Regions from separate parts of the Virgibacillus tibetensis genome, predicted to be linked through region 2. Evidence: riboswitches for the same ligand, from Rfam matches in the RefSeq annotation. Region 2 holds a riboswitch; the other holds the start of a gene.

Region 1 (7,120 bases), on a different contig from region 2:
GCATACCTAAAACCCAGAAGCTTGATCCCCTTAAGCCATATTCTTTCACCGTGTCATACTTAGCTTGGATACTGCGTGCATCCTCAAACCATACTTCGTGTTCCTGACCAGCCTCGTCAACATAACGAAAGTAAGGGGATTGATAGGTTTCATCGTATTGAATAGCAGCACCATAGTTTGCTGCCAGTCTAATTGCTTCTTGGGGGCTTACAGTTCTTGCAAGTGTCCCCTCTTCCCACGGTATTCTCCAATCTCTTCCGTATAGTGGTATACCCATGAGGATTTTTTCCGGTGGAATTACTGTTACTGCATAATCCAATACTCTGCGTACCTCATTAATTGGCGCAATAGCCCACGGCTCACCACCAGCCCAACCCCACTCATACGTCATTAGTACAACAAAATCAACGATTTCTCCATGTGCTTGATAGTCATGGGCTTCATAAAGCAAACCTGGCTGATCTTCTCTAATCTTGGGTGCCAGAGCTGTGGAGACTGTAAATCCTTCCGGGTGTAATCTAGCAACTGCCCTACGTAGAAATTCATTATAATTCTCTCGGTCTTCCGGATAAACATATTCAAAATCAATGTTTAAACCCGTATAGCCCTTTGCTCTCATTGTATCTAACAAGTTGGTAATCAACGTATTTTGTAAGTCTGAACTGCGAAGAATAGTAGCTGCTATATCGGAATTGAAGCTTTGTTCCACAAAATTTGTCAATACTAGTAGTGGTGAAGTTGTGGTAGCACGAGCCGCTTCGATAACTTGTAAATCTTGTAATTCAGTTATTGACCCTTCGGCTGTAATACTGTACGTAAATGGTGAAAGGTACGTAAAATTTCTTCCTAGAAGGAGTACTTCCTGTCTGCCTTGCTCATCCATTTGTGTTGTATATGCATTTACTTCTGTCACAGGTTTTAATGCAGCTGGAATACGAATCGTCTGACCTGAATAAATTAATGAGGGGTTTGCGATATTATTTACTTGAATCAGGCGTTCAATCTCTATTCCATATCTCTGGGCAATTGACCATAGTGTTTCTCCTGATTGTACGACATGAGGATAATAAGGCAGGTGAAGCAATTGACCAACATAGATAAGCGATGGGTTGGTAATATTATTGGCATCCGCAAGCTCTTGAACCGTTACACTATACCTCTGAGCAATAGCATATAAATTATCTCCCGGTTGAACAACATATTCACGGTTTGCCTCTGGTATAACTAGTGACTGTCCGATTACAAGAACATCAGGATTATCTAATTGATTGACTAAAATAATCTGGTTAATATCCGTAGCATAGTTCTGTGAGATCCTCCATAGTGAATCTCCGCTTTGCACAACATGAATTTGCATCTAATCTCCCCCAGTAAACTGATCTGCATATCACTATATTCAATTATCAGTTGTCCTGTTATTATTTAAATAAATCAAGTATAATAATTATACTTGATTTATTTTTTATACTTGATATACTTAATATATCAAAGGGGTGATTATGATTAATATTTGTCCATATATTGAGGCTTCTTTCCAAATATTAGGCAGAAAATGGAACGGCCAAATCATACATTTTTTGTCACTTTGCAAAGATAATACATCGCATTTTTCCGAAATTAAAAGGGACTTCAGTAGTATAACTTCCAGAGCACTTTCATTGAAGCTGTCTGAACTTATGGAATACGGATTAATAGATAAAATGGTGGTAGGGGTTTCTCCTGTAGTTATTTCATATAAATTAACAGAAAAAGGGCAGGAACTTGCTAATGCACTACAACCTATCCAGGAATGGGCACAGCACTATATAACGATAGAAAATACAGGTGAGGAGAAATTAAAATGAATAATAAAAATAATATGATTTGTGATCTTGAAACTGGAATTTGCGGAGACGCAGGAGATGACACAATGGAAATAATTGATCTAAACCCGAAAAAAACAATTGATCTTTATTATGTAACCGATCCTATATGTTCTCATTGCTGGGCACTTGAACCGGTTCTCCGCCGTTTTGTTGAGCAGTATGATCAATATTTTCAATTCAAAACAGTTATGGGTGGATTATTGGAAAAATGGGGAGGCGGTTTTGCCGATGTAAAAAACGGAATTACTGGTCCCTCAGACGTTGCCGAACACTGGAGAGAAGTTGGTGAACAGTCCCGTATGCCAATTGATGGATCACTATGGTATGACGACCCAGTTCAATCATCTTTTCCGCCATCCCGTGTTTTTAAAGTGGTGCAAAAACATGATGAACATCTAGCTACTGTATTTTTACGTAAGGCAAGAGAAGCTGTCTTTGCCTTTAATAAAAATATTGGTGACGACAAAGTATTAATTGAAATAGTAAATGAACTTGGCCTAAACGGTGCGGAAACTGTAAAAGAAGCAAACCTTTCAAGCTCACAGGACCTTTTAAATCAGGACTTTGCACTAGCTGGAAAGCTTGGTGCGAGAGGGTTCCCAACAATCATTATGGTTAATCAAGATAATAAGGGCGTGAAACTTGTTGGGGCACGCACATTACAGGAATATGCCAATGGATTGAAGCAGGTAATGGGTGATAAAGAAATTCAACCCAAACCTCTACCTGCACTTTCTTCGCTTTTTGAAAATGAGGATTTATTATTCTCAAAAGAGATTGAAGTATTGTATGATCTTCAAGAAGATGAAGCCGATACCTTTGTTCAAGAAGGGCTTCCACTCGATACTTACAATCAGAAAGTAATTCTTGGGGAGACTTATTTTGAAAGAAAATAAAATTACTAAAAACAGTTTCAGCCTATGTGAAGGTTGAAACTGTTTTTTTATAACATTCTTCTACAAGCGTATACTTATCTTATAGCAGCTCGCCTTACACGGTTCTCCTTTCGAGAAGGGGCCGTCATATGTAACTTTCTTTCCTCTTCATTTTCAGGATACACTTTTGGTACTGGTACTGGTCTTCCTTGTTCATTCACTGCTACCATGGTCAAGAATGACTCCGTTGTTAATCTCTCAACATTTTTGATTAAATCATGGGCAGTTACCTTTACATAAACTTCCATGGAACTTGTACCTGTATACGTTACTAATGCTTCTAATTTTAAAGAATCACCAACCTTTGCTGATGATAGGAAATCTACTGAATCTATTGAGGCAGTAACAACTGAGCTTTTTGCATGCTTCATTGCTGTTAGTGCAGCAATTTCATCAATATAAGCTAACACTTTACCTCCGAAAATTGTATTTAAATGATTGGTGTCTGGTGGTAGTACTAACCTGGTCTGAATTGTTTTAGAATCATTAATAGCTACTTTTTCCATTGTAAATTACCTCCTAAAAAGTCAAAAAACATCCCCTTAATAGAAGATGTTAAAATTGCGAGCAAAAATTATTTCATCTGTATGAAAGTTGATATCGCAACATCCTCCTATTTCCCGTAGGATAAAAATGTTCTTCCCCATGGCAGGTCTCCTGGCTACGAATCATCAAACCCTTTCCCCTTCCCGCTTCTAGTTACGAAACAGTGGCTATGAAAGTGTCCTCATCTTTACAGTGGCGGGACCGCGTTGGAATTAAACCAACTTCCCTTTTCAACTTTTATTTAAAGTCACCATAAGGCAAAAATCATTCAATTGTATTAAGTATACCATTATTTGATTAGGCTGTTTTCTAAAAGATTGTTATTTTGACACAAAACATATAAAGTACGATGGAAGTAGTTACTGGCATAGCTAACCGTCCCGGAAATACACCACGCCCAAGGTCGATCGCTGAATGAAGTGGTCCGAACGCGGGATTAAGCTGAACAAGCGCTGGATAAAGTGGTCCGAACGCTGAATGAAGCCAGATGCAGAGAGGTCAGCGAATCACGTGTATAGGCCTGAATGGCCCTGTTTTCATACCTCAAATGCTTGATCGCTGAATGAACCGGGTTAAACGCGGAATTAAGTTGAACAAACGCTTAATAAAGTGAAGCGAACGCGGGATTAAGCTGAATAAGCACTGGATAAAGTGGTCCAAACGCTGAATGAAGGCAGATGCAGCGGTCAGCGAATCGCGTGCAGACCAGAATGGACGGTTTTCAAGCCCAAAAGGGTAATCGCTGATTCAATCTCGTTAACAGTAAAAATTAAACAACTAAAAAGAGGGCCTCCTCTTTTTAGTTGTTAAGTTTTTTTTCATAAAATAAAGGGTTTCATTACGTCGTCTTTTTATCAACTACGACAATTAATAGCCAACAAAATTTACAAAACAGCCGATTCAATATCCATCTTTATTATTCAATTAAACCTGATTCCTCCAAAAATTCCCTTGCAACCAAATCAACCATCATGCCTTCATTATCCACTTTAGCATTCATAGTTTGCATTGCTTGCTCATCAATTTTACCTTCCAGCTGTTGCAATACTTCTTCCAATTCAGGATATTTTTCTAGTGTTTCTTCCAAAACTAGAGGGAGCGCGTGATAAGGCGGAAAGTAAGACTGATCATCTTCGAGTACTCTCAAATCATATATTTGTAATTGACCATCTGTTGTATAGGAATTGATTACATCCACTTCGCCACTATCAATGGCGCGGTACATCATTCCATGGTCCATACCTCTAACATCTTTAAACTCAAGATCATATTCTTCTTTAAATCCGGGCAACCCGTCCGGACGATCAATGAATTCAAAAACTGCCCCAAGTGTATATTGGTCGGAAACTTCTGCAAAGTCACTGAAGGTTTCTATATTAAGTCTCTCTGCTTCTGCTTCATCAAATGCTAATGTGTACGTATTATTGAATCCAAAAGTATTAAAGGCTCTAATACCGTCCTCTGACACGAGTTCCTTTGTTTTCACCAGTGTTTCTTCAGCTGTTCCAGGAGATTCACCATAATACGTAATCACAATTGTTCCTGTATAATCTGGTATTATCTGAATACTGCCATTCATCATTGCATTCCAAACAACATTAGAACCTCCGAGGTTTTCTCGATAGATTACACTCACATCTGTTTTATCTTCAATTAATTGTCCGATGATATTTGATAAGATGATACTTTCCGTGTTATTTCTCGAACCAACAGTAATTGATTCATCCGTACTTAATATACATCCTGAGAGTGGTATAACAGTAATGAAAGTCATAAATAGCAAAATTAGTTTTTTTCTACTCATACTATTTCAACCCCTCTGGTGTAGACCAACGTTCAAGCTTGTTGAAGATAAACTCAAGCATAATTGCTAAGATAGCAGCTGGAATAGCTCCTAAGAATATTAAACCATCTATTCCTCTGGTAATGCCTAAGAAAATAAAGTCTCCAAGTCCACCAGCACCTATAAAGGCTGCCAATGTAGCATTACCAACGTTAATAACAGCAGCTGTACGAATACCAGCCATCATAATGGGAACAGATAAAGGAAGCTCAACCTTAAATAATATTTGCTTGCTCGTCATACCCATTCCTTTAGCCGCTTCTATTGTTGCACTATCAACATCTTTAATGCCTGTGTAGGTGTTTCTAACAATCGGTAATAATGAATATAAGAATAATGCCGCAATACCGGTTTTAACACCAATCCCAAACACAGGTATTAAAAACCCAAGTACTGCAAGACTGGGAATAGTTTGCATAATACCTGTTCCACCTAATACGAATGGAACCAGCGATGGAACCCGTGTAATGAGAATACCTAATAAAACTCCTAGTATTACTGCCATAAGCATAGAAAAAAATACGAGTTGTATATGAACAAACGTCGCCTCAAGTACCTCTGCCCAGCGCATTTGTGTCTGTTGAATGATTTGTTCCATTAAATTTAAGTTATTCATTATTTTGCCTCCAATTCTGTCCACTGACTGGACAGTGCGGAAAGCAATGTTCCACGAGTCACTAATCCTACTACCTTATTCATTTCATCAAGAACCGTAATTATACCGAGTGACGCTGTTGACATCATTACAATGGCATCCTTAGCACTTTGCGAACTCATGAGATATGGTTCAGATGGTAGCAAGATTTCTTCAATTGATTTAATTTCATTCATCTTCTTTATTAAATCATAAGCAGACACAATTCCCATCATTTTGTCATCCTCGTCCACAACAACTAACATCATTTTTTTATTCTTGCGCATCATTGCCAAGGACTTTTCAGGAGATCGATTCGGAAGCGATGTTAATACAGTTTCATTCATTACATCTCTAACTGACATAAGTTCAGGGTTCTGAATAATTCGATGTTTTCCAATGAACTCTTCCACAAAACCATAGGCCGGTTCGTGCAATAATTTCTCCGGGGTATCTATTTGAAGTAAACTTCCATCTTTCATAATAGCAATTCGATCACCCAGCTTTAATGCTTCATCCATATCATGGGTTACAAAGACAATTGTCTTTTTAAGTTTTTGCTGCAAGGAAATCAACTCACCCTGTAATTGTTCCCTTGTAATTGGATCAAGAGCACCAAATGGCTCATCCATCAAGATAATATTGGGATTGGATGCTAGCGCCCGTGCAACACCAACACGCTGCTGCTGTCCACCAGATAATTCCTTGGGATATCGATTACTGTATACTTGTGGATCCAGACCGACGATCTCCAGGAGCTCTTTCACCCTTTTTTTGATATCTTGTTCATCCCACCCTTTTAACTGGGGAACAATTGCTATATTCTTTTCAATTGTGTAATGAGGAAATAGACCAATTTGTTGAATGACATAACCAATATTACGTCGCAATTCTGCTGCATTTAACTTCGTAACGTCATCCCCATCAATAGAGATCTTTCCATTTGTATGTGGAATCATTCTATTAATCATTTTCATTGTGGTTGATTTCCCAGATCCACTGGGTCCGATGAGAACAACGAGTTCTCCTTCAGATATTTCAAAATTAACGTTATCTACTGCTTTAAACCCGTCCTTATAAACTTTACTTACATTCTCAAATTTTAACATGGTTACCCCCTATGAAATTTCCACCAAAAAAAAAAGCTCCCATATGCGCTAGTATACGCAGGGACCCCTTTGCTATACAAAGGTTTATGTGAAACTTAACTCTATGTAAAGTATACAGCTATAATTAATTTGTTACAAAGTGCACAATCTGTGTATTAAGCTTATATTCTCTACCATTTGGATATACT
Region 2 (10,480 bases):
GTGTAGCACAAGGTAACGCAACATCACAGGCAATGGACCAGATGCCTGAACAGCCATCGAAATACTGGGCTTGAGGATGAGTATATAAATATTCATTGATTCTGTTGCTATCCTCTTCTTTAATTTGTTTAATTGTATTTATATCAATACCATTCTCATCGAATATATACCCATCAGAATCACTGCAGGCAACTACCTTTGCACCTAGTTGTATTGCCTTCTCCATAGCGTAGATCGATACATTTCCTGATCCAGAAACAACTAGCGTGCTCCCATTGAGGGACAACCCTTTTTGCTTTAGCATCTCTTCAACAAAGTATATTGCACCATAACCGGTTGCTTCTTTTCGTGCGAGACTGCCACCATAACCGAGGCCTTTTCCTGTTAAAACCCCTGCCTCAAAGCTGCCACGGATCTTTTTATACTGACCAAACATATATCCAACCTCTTTAGCACCAACACCAATGTCACCTGCTGGAATATCAGTATCTGGACCGATGTACTTTGCAAGTTCAGTCATGAAGCTTTGACAAAAGCGCATGATCTCATTATCAGATTTCCCTTTTGGGTCAAAGTCAGCTCCACCTTTTCCGCCGCCGATAGGTTGCCCTGTAAGCGAGTTTTTAAGCGTCTGCTGTAGCCCCAGGAATTTTACAATACTTAAATTAACGGACGGATGAAAGCGTAATCCACCCTTATAGGGACCAAGTGCACTATTGTATTGCACTCGAAAACCACGGTTTACTTTTACCATACCATTGTCATCTACCCATGGAACACGAAAGGTTATTACACGTTCTGGTTCAACGAGTTGCTCTAATATACCTTTTTCCATATATGTAGGGTTTTTAGTGAAGACAGGGAGTAGGGATTTGAAGATGGAACGGACAGCTTGCAGAAATTCCTTTTCGTTAGGATTACGTATTTCAACCGACTCATAAACTTGATTCATATACGTTTGTGCGTCTGTTAGGTCATTTGCGTCTTGTTTATTTTTTAATAAATTCATAATGGCAACTTGGACCTCCTCTTATATATTAGGTATCACTATAAAACGTAAATTATAGAATATTCCGTTACAATTCTACAGCAAGGAATCAATCTAAACAATATGAATTGTAGATATAATCAATGCTGATATGAGATAATAGAGATAGAGGTGATGTTCTTGGAATTAAGACAAATTAAGTATTTTATTGAAGTTGCTAAGCGAGAGCATGTTACAGAAGCTGCTGATTCTTTACATGTAGCACAGTCTGCAGTAAGTCGCCAAGTTTTTAATCTAGAGGCAGAGCTTGGTGTGGACCTATTTGTACGAGAAGGACGTAATGTAAGGCTAACACCAATAGGACGTGTTTTTTTAGATCATATGGAGCAGGCAATCAATGTAATTGACGATGCCAGACAAGTTGTAGAAGAATATACGGACCCAGAAAAAGGAACCATCCACATTGGTTTTCCAGGAAGCCTAGCCACTTACATTTTACCTACAGCCATTTCGGTTTTCAGAGATCGGTATCCACATGTGAAATTTAAATTAAAGCAGGATTCTTATTATGAGTTGGAAAAAGGCGTTATAAAAGGGGATATTAATATGGCGATACTAGGCCCTATTCCCGATAATAAAAAGAAATTGAGAGCAACAATTCTATTTACAGAAAATATTGTAGGGCTTATACCAGTAAGCCATCCCCTTGCTGACCAGAAGACGGTTAAGCTTAATCAATTGCGGAAGCAGCCATTTGTTATGTTTCCTTCAGGATATGTTTTACGTGATCTGATTACAGATACCTGTAAACAACAAGGCTTCGAGCCGGAAATCGTGTTTGAAGGCCAGGATATTGATGCAATTAAGGGGCTCGTTTCCGCAGGGCTGGGTGTATCGCTAATCCCGGAAATTACATTAGTGGATAGTTTGCCCCGTGCAACAGTTAGTATACCTATTACTGATCCGAGTATTACTCGAACGGTTGGAGTTATCGTACCGGCAGATCGTAAACTTTTACCAACAGAGAAACTTTTCTATGAATTTCTACAAGAGTTCTTCAAACGGTTGGAAAGTTTTCAAAATTAATGGTGTAAATGTATAAAAATATTGTTTCTTGATTGCATTCTATTATTTAATATGATAGGCTTTACATACAATATATTGGTAATTAATACTAATCAAGTACTATATATAGTGTTACAAGTTAGGTGACAATTATCTGTCTTAAAAGGGAATCCAGTGAAATGCTGGAACTGCCCCCGCAACTGTAAGTGTGGACGAACGAGTATTCCACTGTATCGAGTGCTTAGCGGCATCGTTACGGGAAGGGCTTTAGTAGGTTGGAAGCACGAGTCAGGAGACCTGCCAAAACTTGTAGTTTCATTTCTCCGGGGTGAGAGAAGATGAAGCGATAGAGTTCCAGATAGATGAATTCTGTCGTTTTATGACCGTTCACCCAGGGGGAAGAGCGGTTTTTTTACGTTTAACCCCCATTTTACCGTGGTTTATATTAAAGGAGGTTCTATCATGCTTACAACGATTACAACGAATAAAGAGGATCTTATTCAAATTATTGACAATGCAGCAGTTGATTTAGTCATCGATACAGAAAAATATAAGGAAAAAGCTTTAAAAACAATTCAACCGGACGCATCGCTGGAGCGAATTACGGATGTATTGGTGAAAAATGCATTGGAAAATATTGATGAGGCAAATACCGAATGGACTTTTCTGGCAAGCAGAATATATTTACAGGATCTATATCGAAAAGCAGCAGAAAACCGTGACTATGATCCTGCGGCACGTTATGGCAATTTTTATGACCTGCTTAGCACGCTGACTGAAAAGGGTATTTATGCTGGAAACATTCTTGAAAAATATGAAGAAGAAGAAGTCAGTTATTTTGAAAAAATAATGGAACCGGAAAGAGATTTGCTATTTAACTATTTAGGATTATACACCATCTCTACACGATACCTTGCAACAGATCATAATAAAAATACATACGAATTACCACAAGAGCGTTGGATGGTTATTGCAATGTACCTTATGCAGGATGAAGACATTGCACACCGTAAACAGCATGTGGCAGAAGCGTACTGGGCGTTGAGTAATCTATATATGACGGTCGCCACCCCTACCTTGACTAACGCAGGTAAGACACACGGTCAATTGTCCAGTTGTTTCATTGATACTGTGGATGACAGCCTGCAATCGATTTATGACAGTAATACCGATATTGCCAAGCTTTCCAAAAATGGGGGAGGCATTGGCGTATACATGGGGAAGATCCGCGGACGCGGGAGTGCGATTAAGGGTTATAAAGGGATGTCCAGCGGAGTTGTGCCATGGATTAAGCAATTAAACAACACGGCAGTTAACGTGGACCAGCTGGGGACAAGAAAAGGCGCAATCGCTATTTATTTAGATATATGGCATATTGATATTGAGAATTTCCTTGATCTTAAATTGAATAACGGGGATGAACGTATGCGTGCCCATGATATATTCACAGGTGTATGCCTGCCGGATTATTTTATGGAGCAGGTGGACAAGCGTGGGGATTGGTATTTATTCGATCCGCATGAAGTACGTCAGGTTATGGGATATTCTTTGGAGGATTTCTTTGATGAAGAAAAAGGCGATGGAGTGTGGCGAAAGAAATATAAGGAGTGTGTGGAATCCGATCTTCTTTCAAAAAAATCTGTGCCTGCTATCGCCCTGATGAAACGGATTATGAAATCACAGCTTGAATCTGGCACACCATATATGTTTTATCGTGATGAAGTCAACAGGCAAAACAGTAATGAGCATAAAGGAATGATTTATTGTTCTAATTTATGTACTGAAATTACCCAGAATCAATCACCGACAGAGTTTATGGAAGAATTCGTTGAGAATGAAAATACAATCGTCAAAAAGTACAAGGCAGGCGATTATGTCGTTTGTAATTTGAGCTCAATTAATCTAGGAAAAGCAGTTCCAGATCAAGTGCTGGAACGATTAATAAAGATTCAGGTTCGGATGCTGGATAATGTAATCGATATAAATACATTACCTATTAAACAGACGCAACTTACCAATCAGAAGTATCGGGCAATAGGACTCGGGACATTCGGCTGGCATCACCTGCTCGCACTTAAAAACATTAAATGGGAAACAGAAAATGCAGTTGAATACGCTGATGAATTGTATGAAAGAATAGCTTATTTAACCGTGAAAAATAGTATGGAGTTAAGCAAGGAAAAAGGGGCTTATCCATCTTTTGAAGGTAGTAAGTGGAGTACTGGATCCTACTTTACTGCAAAAGGCTATACGGATGATAAATGGGTATCGCTAATGAATGAGGTAAAGGATAATGGGATGCGAAATGGCTACCTGATGGCAGTAGCCCCGAACTCGACAACAGCAATGATAGCTGGCTCAACTGCAAGTATTGATCCGATCTTTAAAGCGTTTTACAACGAGGAGAAAAAGGATTTTAAAATTCCAACTACGGCACCTGATCTCTCACATAAAACCTATGATAATTACCGGAGATCTGCTTATATTCTTGATCAGCGCTGGTCGATTAAACAAAATGCAGCAAGGCAGAAGCATATTGACCAAAGCCTTTCATTTAACTTTTATGTGCCAAACACAATAAAGGCGTCAGTTCTACTAGATCTTCACCTTCAGGCATGGAGAGAAGGTCTGAAAACTACGTACTATGTTCGTTCCACCTCAAATGATGTCGAAGAATGTGAGTGGTGTGAAAGTTGAAGGCATTAATCGCTTATTTGTCTTATAGCGGAAATACGGAAGAAGTAGCAGAGATTATTTCAAACAAATTGGTCACAGAGGATTTTCAAACTGATAGACATCGAATCGGCATTGACCCGCCGATTGATGCTTCTGATTATGATTATATTTTTATGGGAACTTTTACATGGGATATGGGGAAAACACCAGATGAATTCAAGGACTTCGTCTGGGAGGTAGGGTATAAACCAGCAAATGTTGCCGTGTTCGGGACGGGTGATACCCAATTTGGCGGGGACAATTTATTTTGTAAAGCAGTAGATAAGCTTGCTGCATTTTATGACAGTAAATGGGCTGGATTGAAAATTGAACAGTCCCCAAGAGGAAGCCAGGAACAAAAAGTAAGTAAATGGGTAGAAGGAGTGCTACATCATGCAAAAAACCTTGCTTGAAAGAGCAAAAACATTAGAGCCACTGCATCCGAATAAATCTACAGGTCTATTCGGTGGGGAATCAAGCGGTATATTGAACTGGAATGATATAGCTTACCCACATTGGTATAAAATATATAAGCGGCTTATCGGTAATTATTGGCAGGCAGATGAGGTTAACATGGCAGGAGATGTAAAGCAGTTCTCCTCCTTAACCAAATCGGAAAAAGATGCTTATTTAAAAATAATTGGATTACTCTCGACATTAGATGGACCACAGACAAGGACTGCATTGCTTTTATCGTTGTATGCGACAGATGCGTCTGTTCAATCCATTATGGCAGTCATTGCACAACAGGAAGCGGTTCATAATGAAAGCTATTCGTATGTATTATCATCCATCGTATCACTTGATGAACAGAACGAGGCGTTTCAGCTGGGGAGAAAAGATCCTGTTTTGCTAAAGAGGAATGAGAATTTAATTAAGCAATATAACGATTTTGTTGATGACCCAAGTGTGGAAAATATTTTGAAAACACTTGTCTACACTTCTTTATTGGAAGGAATGTTCTTTTATTCAGGCTTTGCATTCTTCTATAATTTAGCGCGGCATAATAAAATGGTTGGTACCTCAACAATGATTAGTTATATTAACCGGGATGAGCTAGAGCATGGGCGGTTCATCGCAGAGTTATTTCGTGCGACGCTAGCAGAAAACCCTGAACATAACTCGGAAGAATTGATAACATGGGTCTACGATCATTTTAAAGAATCTGTAGAGCTGGAAATTGAGTGGTCTACGTACGTATTGGAAGATGTCGAGGGTATAGATCTTGATGAAATGGCTGGTTATATTAAATATCGGGCAAATAAAATGATACGCATGATGGGCCTGAATGACATTTACCCAGAACATGTCGATAACCCAATGAAATGGATTCGTGCTTATGTGGATAACTTTGACGGAACGAAAACAGATTTCTTTGAGCAAAAGTCGAGACAATATACGAAGACGAGTGACTTAAATGGATTTGATGATCTTTAAAAAGGTATAAAAAAGAAATCGGCATCATGCCGATTTCTTTGCTTTATAGTTCATCCAATAAAATTACTTCGCCAGTAACAGCATCGACCCCATGTGCACAATCGATCTTTCCACATAGAATATAGCTTCCCTGATCTTTGTCATATACGTATACAGGTGTGACTTCAAGGAGATCGCGAAGTTTGTCAAATGCTTGACCCTGTTTAGTAGTAGGTTCATCAGCTCTTTCGAAATGCTGAAACATATTCAGCAGCTCAATAGTATCGATATAATTCAGAGCCTTATAGGTATCCGCGTCCAGAATAACTTGAAGCTTACGCACAATGACACGGTTATCACGTAAAACAGGCTGGAGTTCAGCATATACATACCCATTTTCATATCGAAGTTCTTTTAATGACCATTTGCCACTATCTTCGGGGAAAACACGTTGTAAAAAGGATCTGGTTTCTGCAACAGCTTCTTCCTGGTCCGCTTCTGTTAATGGAAGCTTGTCTGGGTGATCTGTATCGGCCATAGCTTCTTCAATAGAAACTTCAGTTGATAAATCAGTTTCTGCAGGAATAAATGCTTCATCAACTGGATGTTCCCACTCCAGTACTACATCTTTTTTCACAAAAGATTTCTGCTTTTCTACTTCTTCAAATGAAATTATTCGCTTGTCGTTGTTAGTTATAAAAGCAGTTGATATAGCATAAACAGGAAACCATTTTTCTTCTTCTTCCAAAGGCACTTCAAGCAGCCTGGACTGAGCTTGTGCGAAAGGCTCGACTTTATCAGGTGTAAGGGAGAAGGGTTCCCACTTAATTTGATCTTCGTGAGGGAAAACTCCGTCAATAGAAAATAAGGTAAGTTGCCCATTTTCATTAAATTCCACTTCAATGGTACCTACTGGATAAACAGTAATATTATCTACTGCAGCCTGGAAACTGACCGCGCCTTCTGCTTCATAGGACAGTAAAAACTGACGACCGAATTCCAGTCCAGTCATTTCTTCAACCCATTCAATAATTTTTTCATTATCGTCAGTGGGTTCAAGGAATTCCGCCTGACTTGCGTATGAGACATCTTGAGCAAAGATTGCTCGCTTTACTGAATTGGTATGGATATCTATATCAATTACAGCAGTCCCGGAAGGATTGTAGTCACTATCTGTGTAGTCTGTTTCGTTTGGAAACCATTCCATGCTTAACAAATAGGAAGTACGATGCAAGCTGCTTTTCTCACGGAAGATATGATGTCTTTTTAAATAATAGTTATCTAAATTAAATTTCACTTTTGTATACTCAATTATTTCCTCAAGTTTTTCATTCATAAATAAAACCCTCGCTTTTGTGCAATTTTCTTTAGTATAACATTCACCCAATAACACATACATTTATGCCGTCTCTAATGCTATTTTTTAAAAGATTAGCACTGCAGTGTTGCTATACATTAAATGCATTTATACTTTTTTTACCTATGATCAAACCGCCAGGGAGTCTTCATAAACGCGATGAAGACATTTTCACCTGTGATCGAGGCGCCAGGGAGTCTTCATAACCATGATGAAGACACTTTCACTTGTGATCGACTCGCCAGGGAGTCTTCATAACCATGATGAAGACCTTTTTCACCTGTGTTCGACTCGCCAGGGAGTCTTCATAAACGTTATGAAGACCTTCACACCTGTGATCAAACCGCGATTGAGTCTTCATAAAAAAGCTATGTTAGAAACGAAGTATTCTGCCGGAGCGAGTCCAAGAGCTCAACCATCATTGTAAAGAGAAAAGGTGTCATGAATTTAAATTTTCATTACTTCGTCTTTTGTCTCAACAGCGCCATATTTTGAGGAGCATTCATTAATGATTTAATATAGAAAATGATTTAAATTATCTTTGAAGAAGTTTTTTTAAGAATAAAAAGAGAAGATGAGGATGGATTTCGTTGAAATTTCACACTCTTTTCAAGGTCTGTAAGGTTATTATCATGTTTTTTTCAAAAGAAAAGCTGTCCATTAGTAGGACAGCTTTAATGTCTATTAATCGTGAAAATAATTCTTCAATCCAGTTGTTATTGCTTCTGCTACATTATTCTGAAAAGACTCTGTATTGATTGCAGCAAGATCGTCTGGATTTGAAATAAACCCAAGCTCCATTAAGATTGAAGGAGCATCATTATAACGTAATACTCGATAATCTCCGAACCTAACACCTCTGTCCTTTAGGGAAATAGTTGATGCCAGGGAAGTGTGAACGCTCTGTGCTAATTCATTGTCTGTTCCGTTGCTATAAAAATAGGTGCTAATTCCATTTATAGAAAATATCGGAAAAGAATCAAAATGGAGACTAATAAATGCATCTGTATTGCTGGATTGACTTATCCGGATTCGCTCTTCAAGAGATGCATAGTTGTCCCCCGATCGAGTCATTATAACTGTTGCACCAGCTGCATTTAATTGCTGTTCCACTTTGGTAGCGGTAGAAGTGACAAAGTCTTTTTCGTACACGCCACCAAGTCCGATCGCACCTGGATCGTTACCTCCATGACCCGGGTCAATAACGATCGTATATCCTGCCAACGAGTTAGTGGTGTCTTCTTGTTTCACAGCTTCATTCGATGAATCATTGGATCTTTCACTTGTGGTTGTTTCTGAATTCGTACCAACGTTTGTAAATGCTGCTGCAATCCATGCATTAGCCCCATTGGATAAGACTATATTATGCCAATCGCCTCTGGTCTCCACCAGGCTGTATGTATCCCCGGTAGAAGCGAAATTGACAATGGAATGGTTTGTACCAGGTCCGGACCGTATATTTACACCCTGGGCTGTGACTGTTACTTTATTAGAAGTAGTTGAATTAATAGTATCTTCACTACTGACAGGGTTTAGAAAGTGTGCGGCAACCCAAGCCTTCTGACCACCGTAATATGTCTGAACCCAGCCATATTTCTCCTGAAACACCTTTACTTTATTGCCTTCAGCTAACTTGCCAATAATTTCAGCGTTGTTAGCGGGATCTCCTCTTACATTTAGAATTTTCACCCCAACTTCATAAACATCTCCGTTATTGGCTTGACTGGTAGTAGGCAGGAATAAAAGAGAAAATAGCAAAAAACTTAACGATAAAGCAAAATACCTATTCACTTATTAACGCACCTCCTTTTTGTTGAAATTTTTAGACTATTAGATCTGGATACTAATAATTAATAACCTTAACGGAGGAGGAATAAACCTATTCCTTAAAAAATAAATCGGAAGTACCAGCCGACTCAGCATATTATCCCAGAGTGAAAATCGATTAAAAAAGACTCCCAATAGGGGGAGTCAATGTAACTATACTACAGTTCTTTCACTAACTCAAAAGCTGCTTCTAAAGCTGCTTTGTCCTGTTTAATGTCTCCTGGTTTCCTTGCTTCTCCGAGAACATATCCTTCAAATGACATGCCGTAAAACTGACAAATATAATCAAATTGCTGCACGAGTGGAAGTCCTTTTAATTTTGGGTTATCGCCACCTACAGCAATCAAATAAGCTTTTTTCTTCCCGAGCTCTTCTCTGAAATGTGAATAGCTCGGATCTCTCATGATTTGTGACCAGCGATCAATGAAGGTTTTCATTGGACCAGACATGCCGTACCAATAGATTGGAGTTGCAAAAACGAGGATATCGTGTTCTAGCATTTGATCAATTAGTTTTGTATGGTTATCATTAACCTCTGGAAAACCTTCTTTTGAGTGTCGTTCATCAATAATAGGCTGGATCAAATGATCACGTAAATATATATGCGTTGCTTTTTCTTTAGGAACTGCTTCATATGTTAAATATTCCGTGTTACCGTTTTCTCTGGTTGAACCGTGCAGGACTGCAATTTTCATTCTTTCTCCTCCCTGATTTCAACAATTAATCTATATTTTAAACGTTACAGATGATAAATACGAATCGTATGCTCACTGATCTCTTGAATGGAATTTCACTTTATATTAAATCTATTCTTTTGCAGGGATTTTAGAAGTAAGAGAAGAAACTATAACTATAGACAAATTATGAAAAGGCTTAATAACATTAGAGGGAGTGCAGATTTTAAAATGATCTATCGAAAAAAATTCTATAAAATTAATCCTGAAAAATTAGATGCGTTTAATAATTTTTTCCATACATACCTTTACCCTAACCAAATTAAACATGGATCAAAACTTATTGGACGCTGGGTGAATGAATTACAAGATGAAATCACTACTTTATGGGAATATAAAAGTATGGAGCAATATGAAGCCATTGAACATAAGATTAGA

The links. Region 2 has a riboswitch for cobalamin ahead of QGM71_RS11335 (ribonucleoside-diphosphate reductase subunit alpha). Riboswitches for the same ligand answer to the same signal wherever they lie in the genome.
Region 1: linked by a shared signal. The riboswitch ahead of QGM71_RS18630 (acyl-CoA thioesterase) and the one ahead of QGM71_RS11335 (ribonucleoside-diphosphate reductase subunit alpha) in region 2 are both predicted to bind cobalamin.

The regions. Positions count from the first base shown of each region.
Region 1 is NZ_JARZFX010000015.1:58,226-65,345, reverse strand. Features, by position in the region: gene QGM71_RS18645 (LysM peptidoglycan-binding domain-containing protein) at 1-1,357, opposite strand, end outside; gene QGM71_RS18640 (winged helix-turn-helix transcriptional regulator) at 1,500-1,844, shown strand; gene QGM71_RS18635 (DsbA family protein) at 1,841-2,761, shown strand; gene QGM71_RS18630 (acyl-CoA thioesterase) at 2,836-3,306, opposite strand; cobalamin riboswitch at 3,431-3,616, opposite strand; gene QGM71_RS18625 (glycine betaine ABC transporter substrate-binding protein) at 4,263-5,150, opposite strand; gene QGM71_RS18620 (ABC transporter permease) at 5,152-5,805, opposite strand; gene QGM71_RS18615 (betaine/proline/choline family ABC transporter ATP-binding protein) at 5,805-6,932, opposite strand.
Region 2 is NZ_JARZFX010000004.1:285,544-296,023, forward strand. Features, by position in the region: gene gdhA (NADP-specific glutamate dehydrogenase) at 1-1,009, opposite strand, end outside; gene QGM71_RS11330 (LysR family transcriptional regulator) at 1,169-2,074, shown strand; cobalamin riboswitch at 2,178-2,373, shown strand; gene QGM71_RS11335 (ribonucleoside-diphosphate reductase subunit alpha) at 2,516-4,750, shown strand; gene QGM71_RS11340 (flavodoxin) at 4,747-5,181, shown strand; gene QGM71_RS11345 (ribonucleotide-diphosphate reductase subunit beta) at 5,162-6,205, shown strand; gene QGM71_RS11350 (hypothetical protein) at 6,249-7,520, opposite strand; gene QGM71_RS11355 (N-acetylmuramoyl-L-alanine amidase) at 8,226-9,332, opposite strand; gene QGM71_RS11360 (flavodoxin family protein) at 9,527-10,063, opposite strand; gene QGM71_RS11365 (NIPSNAP family protein) at 10,274-10,480, shown strand, end outside.